Roseimaritima multifibrata: one gene and its partner. Each later gene encodes a partner of the first gene's protein in a complex. Links are inferred from orthologs where the notes say so. Each region holds a gene or a part of one and is shown on either strand. Other genes may lie near its edges.

What was found. Proteins that work in one complex are often made in the same cells at the same time.
Region 2: rpmE (region 1) and rplB share a complex: the UniProt entries of both Bacillus subtilis proteins name them as parts of the 50S ribosomal subunit. The link is inferred for Roseimaritima multifibrata from one-to-one orthologs.

Annotation. Positions count from the first base shown.
Region 1 is NZ_CP036262.1:6,424,910-6,432,332, forward strand. Bases 2,307-5,264 are described here. They hold rpmE (50S ribosomal protein L31), read right to left. Parts: upstream 3,925-5,264; coding sequence 3,688-3,924; downstream 2,307-3,687. Other genes in these bases: prmC (peptide chain release factor N(5)-glutamine methyltransferase), read right to left, coding at 2,307-2,467; prfA (peptide chain release factor 1), read right to left, coding at 2,471-3,553; FF011L_RS23325 (DUF4190 domain-containing protein), read left to right, coding at 4,126-4,494. Also shown: FF011L_RS23300 (alpha/beta fold hydrolase), read left to right, coding at 1-592; FF011L_RS23305 (methyltransferase domain-containing protein), read left to right, coding at 603-1,457; more of prmC, read right to left, coding at 1,565-2,306; FF011L_RS23330 (hypothetical protein), read left to right, coding at 5,267-6,514; FF011L_RS23335 (FAD-dependent oxidoreductase), read left to right, coding at 6,920-7,423. UniProt on the Bacillus subtilis protein: Binds the 23S rRNA. While neither of the L31 paralogs is essential, this protein seems to function as the main L31 protein.
Region 2 is NZ_CP036262.1:2,190,878-2,198,089, reverse strand. Bases 1,852-4,598 are described here. They hold rplB (50S ribosomal protein L2), read left to right. Parts: upstream 1,852-2,668; coding sequence 2,669-3,529; downstream 3,530-4,598. Other genes in these bases: rpsC (30S ribosomal protein S3), read left to right, coding at 4,329-4,598; rplV (50S ribosomal protein L22), read left to right, coding at 3,924-4,286; rpsS (30S ribosomal protein S19), read left to right, coding at 3,601-3,873; rplW (50S ribosomal protein L23), read left to right, coding at 2,276-2,599; rplD (50S ribosomal protein L4), read left to right, coding at 1,852-2,264. Also shown: rpsJ (30S ribosomal protein S10), read left to right, coding at 190-516; rplC (50S ribosomal protein L3), read left to right, coding at 870-1,550; more of rplD, read left to right, coding at 1,611-1,851; more of rpsC, read left to right, coding at 4,599-5,039; rplP (50S ribosomal protein L16), read left to right, coding at 4,978-5,394; rpmC (50S ribosomal protein L29), read left to right, coding at 5,513-5,707; rpsQ (30S ribosomal protein S17), read left to right, coding at 5,756-6,112; rplN (50S ribosomal protein L14), read left to right, coding at 6,169-6,537; rplX (50S ribosomal protein L24), read left to right, coding at 6,600-6,950; rplE (50S ribosomal protein L5), read left to right, coding at 7,031-7,212. UniProt on the Bacillus subtilis protein: One of the primary rRNA binding proteins. Required for association of the 30S and 50S subunits to form the 70S ribosome, for tRNA binding and peptide bond formation. It has been suggested to have peptidyltransferase activity; this is somewhat controversial.

The DNA of each region.
Region 1 (7,423 bases):
CGCAATGGATCATCTAGAGCAAACGATCGGAGCGGAATCGTTTGTGTTGATCGGGTTATGCAGCGGCGCCTACAACGCACACAAAGTATCGATCAAAGAAGATCGCGTTACCGGAGCGGTCTTTCTGGACGGACTGGTCTTCCAAACATCGGGTTATGTTCGACGTCACAAAATCGGACGTCTTTTCCGATACCGGTTTTGGAGGAATGCCATCAAACGCCGCCTGTCTGGAAAGATGCCGGACCATAGCGAATCGGACGCAAACCAGCTTGCCGCCAGCGAGTTTTTTGATACCGGGATGAGCCGCGAAAGCGTCCGCAACGATCTGCAAACATTGCTAGACCGGAACGTGCAGATGCTGTTCATTTATACCGAGGGATACGACGACATTTGTGGTCGGGCTCAGTTCTACGAGATGTACGGTTTTCGTCCCAGCGATCAACAGCAAGTCGAATATTACGCCAACGCCGAACACACCTACCCGATCGTCGAGAACCGCGAAATCGCTTGCGTCCGCATTGCCACTTGGTTCGCGGACCGTTTCCCACGTGTCGCCGAAAATCGCCGCATCCTGCAAAACTCTAGCCTCTAAAGACAACACGATGAGTTCACTGTTATCGATTGAAACCGCCAGCGAAGCGAGCCTAAAAAAGCGAACCGCCGAATGCATTGGCCGGATTGTTTCAACGCTTTCGCCAGGACGGACCAAGATGCTGTACGAAACGCCACAAAGTACCCCCAGTGGATTCGTCGACAAAGCGATCATGGCGTTCCTTAAACGAAACGCCATCCAGAATCACCAGGAGGGCTTCTTCGAACGATTGCACAAAGACTTTTGGCAAGGGAAAGGGGGCGAGGTCTTTTCCAGTAACTGCGACAATCGTTTTAACGATCTGTTTCTCACCCGGCAGAAAGACGACATCACCGCGTTGAAAAAGACATGCCTGGAAACAAAACCGAAACACCTGGTCGAATTCGGCTGCAGTGGCGGCGCCGTCCTAAACTATCTGACTCAATCGATTGAGGGTATCGATTCGGCAACCGGCATCGAGATCAACCAAGAACAAGTGCGGCGCAATCAAACGTCTGATGAATTTGATTCACGAATCGACTTTGTTTGTGATGACGGCGGCGATTGGTTGCTCGCCAACGGGCAACCCCAAAGTCTGTTTGTATCTAATGGAGGCGTCCTGGAATATTTCCGACGCGAGCGACTGGATCAAATGTTGACTCATATTTCGCAGCAACTTGGGCCAGCCACTTTTTTTGCAATCGAACCGGTGGCGTGCGACCACGATTTCGATCAAACGAACGCATCGATTCCATTTGGCAACGAGCTTTCCTTTTCACACAACTACCCCAATCTATTTCAATCCAACGGGTTTGATGTAGTCCATCGGTCCGTCGTCGAATTTGAATCATGGAAGATGTTGGCCATCATCGCGGTTACTCGGTAACGCAATTGCTAAGCGGCCAAGCAACCTTCAATCTCGTTTCGAGAAATGAGGCAAACGCGCCGCGAGTGAGCGTGGCGGTGAAAAACCTGGCTATCCGAGCGAAAGACCTACGCCGCTTTCTGGGCACTTAGGATTCGTTTGTGCCCGGCGAGGTCTCGGATCAGATGCACGGTATCTGCCGCAAAAGCTTCGTTTGCTTTCAGAATATCGGCACAGGCGTCGGCGATCATGGGGCTTAATTCGATGATCAGAAAGCCACCTGGCTTGAGACATCTCGCTGCCTGCGGAATCAGGGCTTCGATGGTCTCGGTTCCCTTCGGCCCGCACAGCAATGCCATCTCCGGTTCTTGCTCTCGCACCCCGGGATCCAGTGCGTCGTATTCCGCCTGACTGATGTATGGTGGATTACTGCAAACCATATCCAACGAGGCATCCATCTTGATCGTCTGCAGAAGGTCTCCGTGCTGCAAAACAATTCGATCTTGCAGTTCGTATCTTTCGACATTCTCGCGTGCCACCTGCAACGCCTGCTCACTTTTATCGATAGCCGCGACGCGGGCTCTTGGCAGATTCTTTGCGATGGCGATCGCGATCGCGCCACTTCCGGTCCCCACATCGGCGATATGCAGTTTTCCTTCACCGGCGATACTCTTCGCTCGGTCGAGGGCTTCAATCACCAAGTGTTCGGTTTCGGGACGCGGGATCAGAACGCTTGGATTGACTTGGAATTTCAACGAATAGAATTCCTTGTACCCGACCAGATAGGCGACAGGAGTCCCTTCACCGCGGCGGCGCACAAGTTCACGAAAGGCGACCAAAGGCTCTTGCTCAAGTTCCGTATTGAACGCCGTGTACAGCTCGATCCGGCTGCATCCTCGGGCATCGGCAAGCAAGACTTCCGCATCAAGCCGAGCCGTATCGGAGCCCTTCTTTTTGAAAAAATCGGTTGTCCAAGTTAACAGACGCAACACGGTCCATGGCTCGGTCTTTTCCGTCTGTTCCGTTGACATCTATTACTCTTCCATTTCGCTGCGCAGTTGATCTCGGTCGTATTCGATCAATGCTTCGGTAACCGGGTAAACATCCCCAGCAATGATTTGATCCAGCTTGTACAAGGTCAAGTTAATCCGATGATCGGTCAAACGATTTTGAGGATAGTTGTAAGTTCGGATGCGCTGACTGCGGTCTCCGGACCCCACCAATCCACGTCGCTCTTCGGCTCGTTTGTTGCTTTCCTCTTCGCGTTTTTTCTCATAGACACGTGCCTTCAAAACGCGGAGGGCTTTGGCGAGATTTTTGTGCTGGCTTTTTTCGTCTTGGCACTGAACGACGATGCCCGTTTCGTGATGGGTCACGCGGATCGCTGATTCGGTTTTATTGACGTGCTGACCTCCGGGGCCGGACGCTCCGAATTTATCGACGCGGTAGTCATCCGGTTTCAGGTTGACTTCGACGTCCTCGGGCTCTGGCATGACCGCAACGGTTGCCGCCGAGGTATGGATGCGGCCTTGCGTTTCGGTTTCGGGGACTCGCTGGACTCGGTGCCCACCACTTTCGTACTGGAGATCGCGATAGACTCCGTCCCCTTCAAAGGTGACGGTGATATCCTTGAAACCGCCCATGTCGTTGATACTGGCGTCCATGATCTCGGTTCGCCAGTGTTTGTGTTCGGCGTACTTGATGTACATTTCGTACAGATCGCGAGCGAACAGCGCTGCCTCGTCTCCTCCGGTACCGGCTCGAATTTCCATCACACAGCGGGTCCGGTGACTATCCTCACCGCCGACGGTCATCGCCAGCAGTTCTTCCCACAGCTTTTCACGTTGCTTGCGAAGTTCGGCCATTTCGGTTTCGGCCATTTCCCGCTCGTCAAAGTCCTCTGCGGCTTCGGCCATTTCCTGGCAACCGAGGATTTCATCGGTCAATCGTTTGAATTCGATGTAATTGGTCACCATGCGCGTCAGGCCACCATGCTCTCGGGCAACCGCGCTCATTTTGGCCCCATCCCCTTGGACGGCAGGATCGGCCATTGCGGCTTCCAATTCTCTGTAGCGAGCGAGCTTTTCTTCCAGGGTATCGCGAATCGATTTGGACATAGTGGGCGGCCGGCCAGCGGCTATCAGTTGAGCGAAGAGAAAGGGCGGGAAGTGCAGAAGCACAGAAAAAGCCGCGACGTATTGGGATCAACCCAAAAACGTGGCGGCTTTTCGAAATCCTAGAACGGAACCAGCTATTTCTTCTTGCCTTTTTGTTGCAAGCTACCGTAGGTGCCTGCAGCAAATTTCTTCTGGAACTTATCGATTCGACCTGCCGTGTCGACGAATTTCAATTTTCCGGTGTAAAACGGATGGCACTCGCTGCAAATGTCGACCTTCAATTCGGGGCGAACGCTACGAGTTTGAAACGTATTTCCACAACCGCAGGTAACGGTCGTTTCTTGATATTTTGGGTGGATGCCAGCTTTCATGGGTCTACTTTCGGGACTAGGAGAGGGCTGGAAAATACAGCCGTCCGAGTCGGGCAATTTAGAGGGAAACGGTTCAGCATGAACAAAAATGTAGCCAGCACAATACCGGCGATGGTAGATGTTATGATAATCCCCATCAAATTAGCAAGGGCACAGCCTCTATTGATCCTCTGATTATCGACATTTCAAGGCGATTTCCGCATGTCAAACGTCCCTCCAGCGAACGATTCTCCAGAGACTCCCTATTCGCCGCCCGCTCCTGCCACCCCCACCATCCCTCCACAAGCCCCTGCCAGTGAATCGGATGCGACGGGGGGCCTGATTCCCTACAAAAATCCCAAAGGGCTGGCCGCTTATTACCTCGGAATCTGCGGCCTTTTCCCGTTGTTAGGATTCCCCTTTGGCGTCGCGGCCCTTGTGTTGGGAATTATGGGGCTGAAGGCAAGGAAGGCAAACCCGGTCATTCGCGGCCACATTCACGCCTGGATCGGCATTCTGTGCGGCCTATTTTCCATCGGACTGACGCTGTTAATCGTCGCCGGTATCGTGATCGCAGCCATTGCTGGTTAGACAGGACGGCGTTTGGAGAGAAAGGCCGGACGGCTCGCGCCGTTCCGCTAAGAATCGGGGGTGGCGGGCGCAAAATCCTAGCGGCAGGGCGCGAGCCCTCCGGCCTGCAGAATCCAGTGAAAAACGGCCGGACGGCTTGCGCCGTTCCGCTAAGAATAGGGGGTGGCTCGCGCTAAATCCTAGCGGCAGGACGCGAGCCCTCCGGCCTGCAGAATCCAACGAAAAAGGGCCGGACGGCTTGCGCCGTTCCGCTAAGAATCGAGGGTGGCTCGCGTAAAATCCTTAGCGGCAGGACGCGAGCCCTCCGGCCTGCAGAATCCAACGAAAAAGGGCCGGACGGCTTGCGCCGTTCCGCTAAGAATCGGGGATGGCTCGCGCAAAACCTTAGCGGCAGGGCGCGAGCCCTCCGGCCTGCAGAATCCAGCGAAAAAGGCCGGACGGCTCGCGCCGTACCGCTAAGAATAGAGAGTGGCTCGCGCTAAATCCTAGCGGCAGGGCGCGAGCCCTCCGGCCTGCAGAATCCAGTGAAAAAGGGCCGGACGGCTTGCGCCGTTCCGCTAAGAATAGAGAGTGGCTCGCGTAAAATCCTTACGAAAAACGTGCTACTTTGCATGGACACTGCTGGAAAACCGAGCCTTTTCGGGCTACGCGCCAAGCCTGTTTTTCGAGTACAAGCTAGAGACGTGAAAAAAGGTCACTGGCCGCAGAGGAAACGATGCACGAACGGACGCAAAAAGCAATTTGCCGACTGGCTTTTGTTGCCTGCTGCGCCATGCCTACGTTTCTTGTTTTGCTAGCGATCATCACGACCTGGACACCTTGGTATCACTCGCGTCAGCTGAGGCTGCTTGAAAGTGCATTGACGGACCAGTTAGGGCTTCGCGTCGAACTAGAAGATTTTGCTCGGCCAGCGCCCTCGGTGCTGCGTCTGTCAGGGATTGTGATCAAAGAGAATGAAACGGGTGCGGAAGTCGGCCGGATTCGGATGGCGACGTATGCGATTCTGAATGAGAAGCGAGTCCTACGCATTCATCAACCTGAACTGCAGTCGGCTCAGCTGAAACATACCTGGCAAATTGTCCACGATCGCTTCCTTTGCCAACCTGAATTGACTCGACAACCTCTAATTGTCGCCGCCGATGACCTGTCGCTGCACAGCAGTTCGGGCGGAGTCACCCTGCGGGAAGTCATCGCCCGCGTGACACCGGAAGACCAGCAGATCAAAACCGAAATTGAATTCATCCCTGCGGGCCGCGAAAGCGACATCAAAGCCCAGGTATCGATCGTCCGGAACCGCGAACTAGCGATCCCCGAAACGCGTTGGCAACTTCACACCGGCGGGGTCCCTCTCCCCTGCTCTGCTCTGGCGGACTATTTGCCAATCCTGCGAACGCTTGGCGAGGAAGCCGAATTCAACGGAGCCCTTGGCTGGAACGTTTCTTCCGAAGGCTGGAAGATCGACCTAGCGGGAGCCAATTTTGAGGGGGTCGACCTGAGCGTTTTGTTCGACGGTTTACCCCACAAACTAACCGGCCGCGCAACCCTAAAATTAGCTCACTGCAAAATCACTCCTGGAGAAATGGTCGATGTCTCCGGTTCGATCGTCGCGACGCGAGGCTACGTCGATGACAGCTTGCTACAAGCGGCTGAAACGCATTTGGGAATCCAATCATCGGTAAGCGACAATCAGGGAAGCGAATGGTATGACTTGCTGGCCTTCCGTTTTGACCTCTTCGGTTCAAAGCTTTCGATGCATGGCAGTTGCCATCATCAACGGGGATATGAATCGATGCCCGCGGGGACCATTTTGGCTCGTGGAACCAAGCCGCTAGCGGGCCGCCAGAATACGGAAGCGATCTCATCGACCAATTTGGTCGCTGCCCTTGCTCCCCATCACGCCAAGCTAGTCCCTTTTTCTTCGCAGACCGCAGCGATTGGGCATTTATTGATACCCTCCGCAGAGCCGCTACCGGACGACGTTCCCCCGCCATCACCACGGATCACGCTGCGGCCAAACTAGGCTCGCCCGCCGGGAGAGTCGAGCGATTTATAAGTTGACGGCTTGGCAGCAGCTGGCACCTGCCCAGACATCTGAGCGCCACGTCCCCTCGTCGGTTTACCCGACAGGAACGCAAGATTTGAAATTAGAGGTGGTTGCCCCCACGGTTTTCGCATCCAGTTCGGATTGCCGCTTTCAGCGGCAATCCGAACTGGATGCGTTTTCCTGGAGCCATGCGAACTAATTTCAAATCTTGGCTTCATGCCAGGCAAGCTGGCATGGGGCCTTCTCTCCCTGCCACACTCGCTACTTATTTATCGCACGACCCAAAAGGAGGGTGAAGCAAGCGTCGCACTCCGTCACTTTGACTTACAATGGGCCGTTCCCACCTGTTTAACTTTCTTGCCAGAATTTGGAAGCTTTGCAATGCGCCGTCGTGATTTGCTCTCCTTGATTTCGCTTTCCCTGCCGCCACTCCTTTTCGATTCGCCTTTTCGCAGCTTGCTGCATGCCGCCCCTGCGGCTGGTGGCGAACAAGACGCAGACGTGGTCATCATCGGCGGCGGGTTGGGCGGATGTGCAGCAGCACTCGCGGCGGCTCGCACCGGTTGCCGCGTTGTCCTGACCGAAGAGACCGATTGGCTTGGCGGGCAGGTGAGTTCCCAAGCGGTGCCGCCAGACGAGCACTATCAAATTGAAACGTCTGGCTGCACTGCCAGTTACCGCGAACTTCGCAGCGCGATCCGAGAGTACTACCGGCAGCACATGCCCCTGACCGCGGTCGCTCATGGGACGAAGAATTTAAACCCTGGCGGGGGTAGCGTCTCGCGCATTTGTCATGAACCGCGTGTCGCGGTTGCGGCCCTCTACAAACTACTTGGACCACACATTGCCAGTGGCAACCTGACCATCCTGCTAAATCATCGACCG
Region 2 (7,212 bases), 4.2 Mb from region 1 along the record:
CCGACTGTATGGGTGCGGCTAGATTCTCCCCTTCTTAACGAAGCAGCGTCCACAAAGGGTGCTGATCCCCGACAGCAATGTCGGATTCTTGGCGGCCAGACAATCTCAGGCCGATCCAGAACCACCGGGTCAGTTCACACCGTGCCGTTGCTTCAGAACGCTTCAGAACTTGTAAATTAGGTATTTGCCGTGGCGGCTGGGTCGCACGAAGTCATTCGCATCCGTATGGAAGCGTACGACCACTCGGTCTTAGACCAGAGTGCACAGGACATTGTGGAAACGGTTAAACGTACTCACAGTGAGGTCCATGGACCAATTCCTCTGCCAACTCGGATCGAGAAATACACTGTCTTGTCAGGACCATTTGTCGACAAGAAGTCTCGCCAGCAATTCGAGATCAGAACGCATAAACGGCTGATCGATATTGTTTCGGCAACCGCTAAGACAATTGAAGCACTGAACAAATTAAGCCTGCCTGCAGGTGTTGACATCAAGATCAAAGCCTCAGCTCGCTGATAAACTTACGACCGACCAAGACGCTTCGTCTTCGCCAGTCAATTTCGACCGCCCTGAAAAGCGGCCGAGCAAAAGAATCACTCGAAACTTGCTGGAAACTCCGTTTTAGGGCTATCAGCCCAGACGTTCCACGTTAAGATTTCGACCCACATGGTATCCGCAAGGGTCCATGACCTCCCAAGCCTTGTGTAGGGGCCTTGGGTTAGCAATATATTGGTTTAACGGACTGTAGTTTCGCAAGTGCGGTATTCCATTTGAAACGGAAGCCGTCCCGATAACCCCTGACACACCAGTGTCGGCCAGGTTCGGGAGGCGACTCGCTCCACTAACTTTGTTTACTGAAGGCACTAGATATGCCACGGGGAATCCTCGGCCGTAAAGTCGGGATGACGCAAGTCTTTTTGGAAGACGGTACTGCCGTGCCGGTAACGGTTATCCAGGCAGGGCCATGCAATGTATTGCAAGTGCGCACCCAGGAGCGAGATGGCTACGAAGCTGTGCAAATCGGCTTTGAAGACAAGCCTCGACGTTTAGCTATCCGTAGCGAACGCGGCCACGTTGCTAAGCTTGACAGCAAGCGGCAAAAAGGTCGTGCGTCGGTTGAGCCTGTCGCGAAAGCCGACTGCGAACCACAAAAGTTCATTCGTGAGTTCCGCGGCGAAACCGCTGATGAAGTCGGTACCAAGATTACCGTCAGCGTCTTCGAAGGCATCGACGCCGTCGATGTTACCGGAACGAGCAAGGGCCGCGGTTTTGCCGGGGTCATGAAACGACACAATTTCCAAGGGCAACGTGCTTCTCACGGTGTCAAGAAAGTCCACCGCCACGCTGGTGGTACGGGCTGCAGTGCTTCGCCATCAAGGACCTTCAAAGGTCGCAAAATGGCGGGACATTATGGAGCTGCTCAGATCACAACACGAAACCTGAAGGTTGTCCGTGTTGATGAAGAAAACAACTTGCTGTTAGTGCGTGGTGCGATTCCAGGCCCCAATGGTGGCTTTGTTTCGATTCGGGAAACGAATCGTCTTCGCTAGTTTTGGTTTCGGCTTGATTGCCCCCCGCTTAAGAATATTTGGATTTGGAGTTTTGTTCGCATGGCCACTTTGACGGTATATGATGCCAGTGGAGAGAGTGTCGGTTCTTACGACATCGATCCCGCCGCGATCGCGCCTAAAATCAGCAAGCAATTGCTGCACGACGTTGTCGTTATGTACCAGGCTAACCTACGCCAGGGCTCGCATAACACGCGTACTCGTGGACAGGTTAGCGGTAGCACTAAGAAGATGTATCGCCAAAAAGGTACGGGCAACGCCCGAGCCGGTAGCAAGCGAACGAACATCCGCCGCGGTGGTGGTGTTGCTCGCACGATCAAGCCTCGCGATTACAGCTATCGATTGCCGAAAAAGGCAATTCGCCTAGCGACTCGTATGGCGATCGCCAGCAAGATCTCTGATGGACAGGTTGTCGTTATCGACAAACTGGAATTCAGCGAGCCAAAAACCAAGCAGATGGTAGCGGTCCTCAAGGCTCTTGGCCTTGAAAGCACCACCACGCTGGTTGCAACGGCCGGACTTGACGGCATGGTTTACAAAAGCATTCGAAACATTAGCGGAGTCGGCGTATCGCCGGTTCGCGAACTGAATGCCCTTTCGGTCCTCAAGCCTCGCCGGTTGTTGGTAACCCGCGACGCCCTGGACAAGATTAAAGATGGTACGTTCGCTTCCTCCTCAAGCGACAGCCAAGGTTAAGGAACGAATCAATGAAAAGAATTCAACCTCCTGTGAAACCCGAAGGCGGGCTCGAGCTTGAACCGCATCAGGTTCTCCTGCGGCCTTTGGTTACCGAGAAGGGCGTCCATCGCGCTTCCAGGAACAATCAGTACGCATTCGAAATTCATAAAGACGCAACCAAAACCGACGTCCGAACAGCTGTTGAATCGCTGTTTGACGTTAAGGTTGCCAAAGTTCGCACCCAAACCCGCAAGGGCAAGGCTCGGCGATTTAAGCAGCGGATCGGCCGCACCGGAGCTTGGAAGAAAGCAATCGTTTCCTTGAACGGGGAGCATCGCATCGATTTCTTCTAAGTCTGACAGGGTTTTAGGACTCTGCTCGGCCAATGTTGAAACCGCTCCGACTGACTAACAGGTAAAGCCATGGGCATCCGAATATACAAACCGACCACCAACGGGCGACGCAACGCTTCGGTCAGCGATTTCGCTGAACTGACGCCAGGTGCGAAACCGGAACGGAACCTTTTGGTTCCGAAGAAGAAAAATGGTGGACGCAACAACCAAGGTAAGATCACCGCCCGCCATCGCGGTGGTGGTCACAAACGGCAATATCGAATCATCGATTTCCGTCGCACCAAAGATGGAATCCCTGCAAAGGTTGATTCGATCCAGTACGACCCGAACCGATCGGCTCGCATTGCACTGTTGCATTACGCCGATGGTGACAAGCGATATGTCGTCGCTCCTGTGCACCTGAAAGCTGGCGACCAGGTCATGAACGGCCCGGAAGCCCCTGCAACAACCGGCAATTGCTTGCCACTGAAAAACATTCCCGTGGGAACAACTGTCAGCTGCATCGAAATTCGCCCTGGTGGCGGTGCTTCGATGTGCCGCTCAGCAGGAACCGAAGCGTTGCTTATGGCTCGCGAAGGGGACTGGGCTCAGCTGTCACTTCCAAGTGGTGAAGTTCGTCGCGTACCATCGGTATGCCGAGCGACCGTTGGACGAGTTGGCAACACGGACCACAGCAAGGTTCGGCTTGGAAAAGCCGGTCGTTCACGCTGGTTGGGACGTCGTCCGCATGTTCGTGGTACCGCCATGAACCCGGTCGATCACCCGCACGGTGGTGGTGAAGGTCGGACCAAGGGTGGTCGTCACCCAGTCAGTCCTCAAGGCAAGAGTGCCAAGGGTGGCGGAACTCGCCAGAAGCGTAAACCAAGCAACAGCTCGATCGTTCGACGCCGCAAGAGCCGTCGTAACGGTCAGTTGAAGCTGCACAAGTAAGCCGCATTCCGACGTCCGCCGGATGCCAAGTCGAAATTTACTAGATAACTACACCCGCACCCACAATTGCCATGAGTCGCAGCGCGAAAAAAGGGCCCCACGTCGACCCCAAGCTGTATTTCAAGGTCCAGAAGCAGGCCGAAACCGGCAAATCTGAACCGATTAAGACTTGGGCTCGATCCTGTACGATCGTCCCTGAGTTTGTCAACGTGACTTTCATGGTTCACGATGGCAGGAAACACGTCAAAGTGCTGATCAGTGAAGACATGGTCGGCCACAAACTGGGCGAATTTGCTCCCACCCGCACCTTTCGAGGTCACGGTGGCAAGGGCAACAAACGCTAGAGACACCTTCCCGTCCAAGAATCACACATCCGCGTAAGCGGCAGATAGCTATGACCACTTTTACAGCTCGACACAAAAACGCCCGTATGAGTGCCCAAAAGGTACGCTTAGTTGCCAACATGGTACGGGGCAAATATGCCGACGAAGCCCTTGACCTGCTGCGGTACCAACCGCAACGCGGAGCTCGCTTCTTGGAGAAGGTGATTCAAAGTGCTGTTGGCAACGCGGCCGATGCGGATCAGAACGGCGGCCAGAGCTTTCGAATCGAAGAACTGGTACTGACGGACGTCCGCGTCGACGGAGGCCCGATGTTCAAGCGAATTCGACCTCGAGCTCGCGGAATGGCCTTTATGATCAAAAAACGAACCAGTCACATCACTGTCGGCCTGACGCCGATCAGCGAACTCAGCTAAACTACCGCCTTTTCTTAACGGCAAGAACGAACGAGTAAGGTTATGGGACAAAAAGTCAATCCAATTGCATTCCGTACGGGCGTCACTCGTGGCTGGTCCAGCCGCTGGTATGCGTCTAAGAAGGACTTCGCGGAGTTGTTGCTGGAAGACCATACAATCCGTAACTTCATCAAGAAGCACCCCAAGAAAACACAATACAAAAATGCAGGAATCGATCGCATTGAGATCGAACGAACGCGAGATGAAGTTCGCGTCATCCTGTACGTCGCTCGCCCAGGTTTGATCATTGGCAAGAAAGGCCAAGAAGTCGAAGTCCTGCAAGGTGAGGTCCAGAACCTGATCGGTCGTCGCGTCAACCTTAAGGTTGAAGAAGTGGGACGTCCCGAACTGCAAGCCCAGTTGGTGGCCGAGGATATCGCTCAGCAATTGGCAAAACGTTCCAGTTTTCGTCGCACGATGAAACGATCGATGGAACAGACCATGGATGCCGGAGCCAAAGGGATCAAGATCCAGTTGGCAGGCCGGTTAGGTGGGGCAGAAATGGCCCGCCGCGAGAAGCAGAGCAGCGGCTCGATCCCGCTGAGCACATTGAACGCAAAAATCGATTACGGATTCACCGAAGCGATGACGCCACAGGGGCACATCGGTATTCAAGTGTGGGTCAACCAAGGTACTTACGGAGACGAAGCCGATGGCTCTGATGCCGCGACGGGTCAAGCATCGCAAAAGCCAAAGAGGACGTATAAAAGGTAGCGCGACTCGCGGAAATCGCGTGGTCTTTGGCGACTTCGGTATCCAGTCTCTGGAACCGGGTTGGATCAAAGCCACGACGATCGAAGCAGGCCGTATCGCTGCTCAGCAATACGTTCGCGGTGAAGGCAAATTGTACATTCGCATCTTCCCAGACAAATCCGTCTCTAGCACTCCGCTAGAAACCCGGATGGGTAAGGGTAAGGGTGAGCCCGACTTTTGGGCTGCTTCGGTAAAACCGGGGACGATCCTGTATGAATTAAGCGGTGTGACCGAACAACAAGCAAAAGTATGTTTTGCACGACTCGCCAGCAAAATGCCGGTTAAAGTGCGATTCGTTAGTCGACGACCCGCGTAGCGGACGTCGATGATGATTACCAGACCTCGTCTCCCTCGGGAGCGAGAAACTGGAGGCAAGCAAAGTCAAGGCGGCAACGCCTTGAACCCAATTCATTTGTGAACATTGAGACATTCCGATGACCAAAGCCGCTGAACTTCGCGAAATGAGCGACGAACAGCTGGAACTGACCAGCAAAGAAACAGCCGAAAAGCTGTTTCGACTGCGGTTCCAATCCCAGTCCGAACGACTGGATGTTCCCAGCGAACTGCGGAAGAATCGACGCTTAATCGCTCGTATCAAGACAATCCAAACCGAACGTACCAAGGCTTAGTTGCCCAGGTCGTTTTCCGATTCACTTTATAGATTCAGTCAGTCCATTATGCCTAAGCGCGTTGTTACCGGCGTCGTCACCAGCGACAAGATGAGCAAGACGCGGCGTGTCGAAATCGACCGCCTGGTCAAGCATCCCAAATACAAGAAGTTCGTCAAAAAACGTTCGGTTTGTTACGCTCACGATGAAGAAAATTCATCCGGGGTTGGTGATTTGGTGGAACTGATCGAATCACGACCGATGAGCAAACTGAAGCGTTGGGAATTGACTCGCGTGATCGAAAAGAGCACCGCAGTCGATGTTGCCGCTTTGCGTGCCGCTCGTAAGAACGCTGCCGAAGCCGAAGCGATTGAAACCGCTCACATCGGTGACGATGAAGCCGCTGGCGAATCCAGCGACTCCTAAAATACGATACTAAACCATTTTTAACTAATTGAAGTTGCCTCGCGCAGCGTAGATCCATGATTCAGCAAGAAACACGACTGAATGTCGCCGACAACACGGGTGCTCGTGAAGTAATGTGCATCAAAGTGTTGGGCGGTACGCGGCGTCGCTTCGCTACGATCGGTGATATCATCGTTTGTAGTGTCAAGAGCACGATCCCGGGCAGCGACGTTAAAAAGAAGGCAATCGTTCGAGCGGTAATCGTTCGCACCAAAACGCCAACCCGCCGAGCCGATGGCAGTTACATTCGGTTTGACAGCAACGCCGTCGTTCTGATCGACAAAGATAAGTCGCCTCGCGGGACTCGTATCTTTGGTGCGGTCGCTCGTGAACTGCGTGAGCAAAACTACATGAAGATCGTCAGTCTGGCCAACGAAGTCGTTTAAAACGCTTCTACCTGATTGTTCGTATTCCACACAGAATTACCCTACTCACCTCAAGTATTGCAATGTTGTTTCGCGTTGATGACCAAGTCGTCGTGATTGCCGGAGCCAGCCGTGGCCTGAAAGGCAAGATCCTGAAGGTTGACCGCCAAAAAAACAAGGTGATCGTCGAGGGTGTGGCTCGGGTATACAAACATGTTCGCCGCAGCCAGAAGAACCCACAGGGTGGGCGGCTGAGCAAAGAAATGCCGATCAGCGCATCGAACGTGATGTTGGTTGACCCAACCAACGGCGAAGCGACTCGCATCGGCATCCGGTACCTTAGCAACGGCAGCAAAGAACGTTACGCTAAGAAGTCCAACACCGGACTTGGCGAAATCAGCCCTCCCAATCCAAAATACGCCCAACAGGCTTAAACCTGCTGGCTGCTTCGGCAGACACGTTTTCCACCCCGCTCGACCACTATCGCCGAGCACATTAACGAGAACCCCCAACCATGGCATCCATACCACGGTTACAGCAAAAATACCAAGAGCAGGTTCGCGCCGCTCTTCAAGAACAATTTGCGTTCCAGAATTCGCATCAGATTCCCCGCTTGGAAAAAGTCACCATTAATATGGGTGTCGGTTCCGCTGTGGGAGATAAGAAGCACTTGGACCTCGCTTACGAAGCGATGAC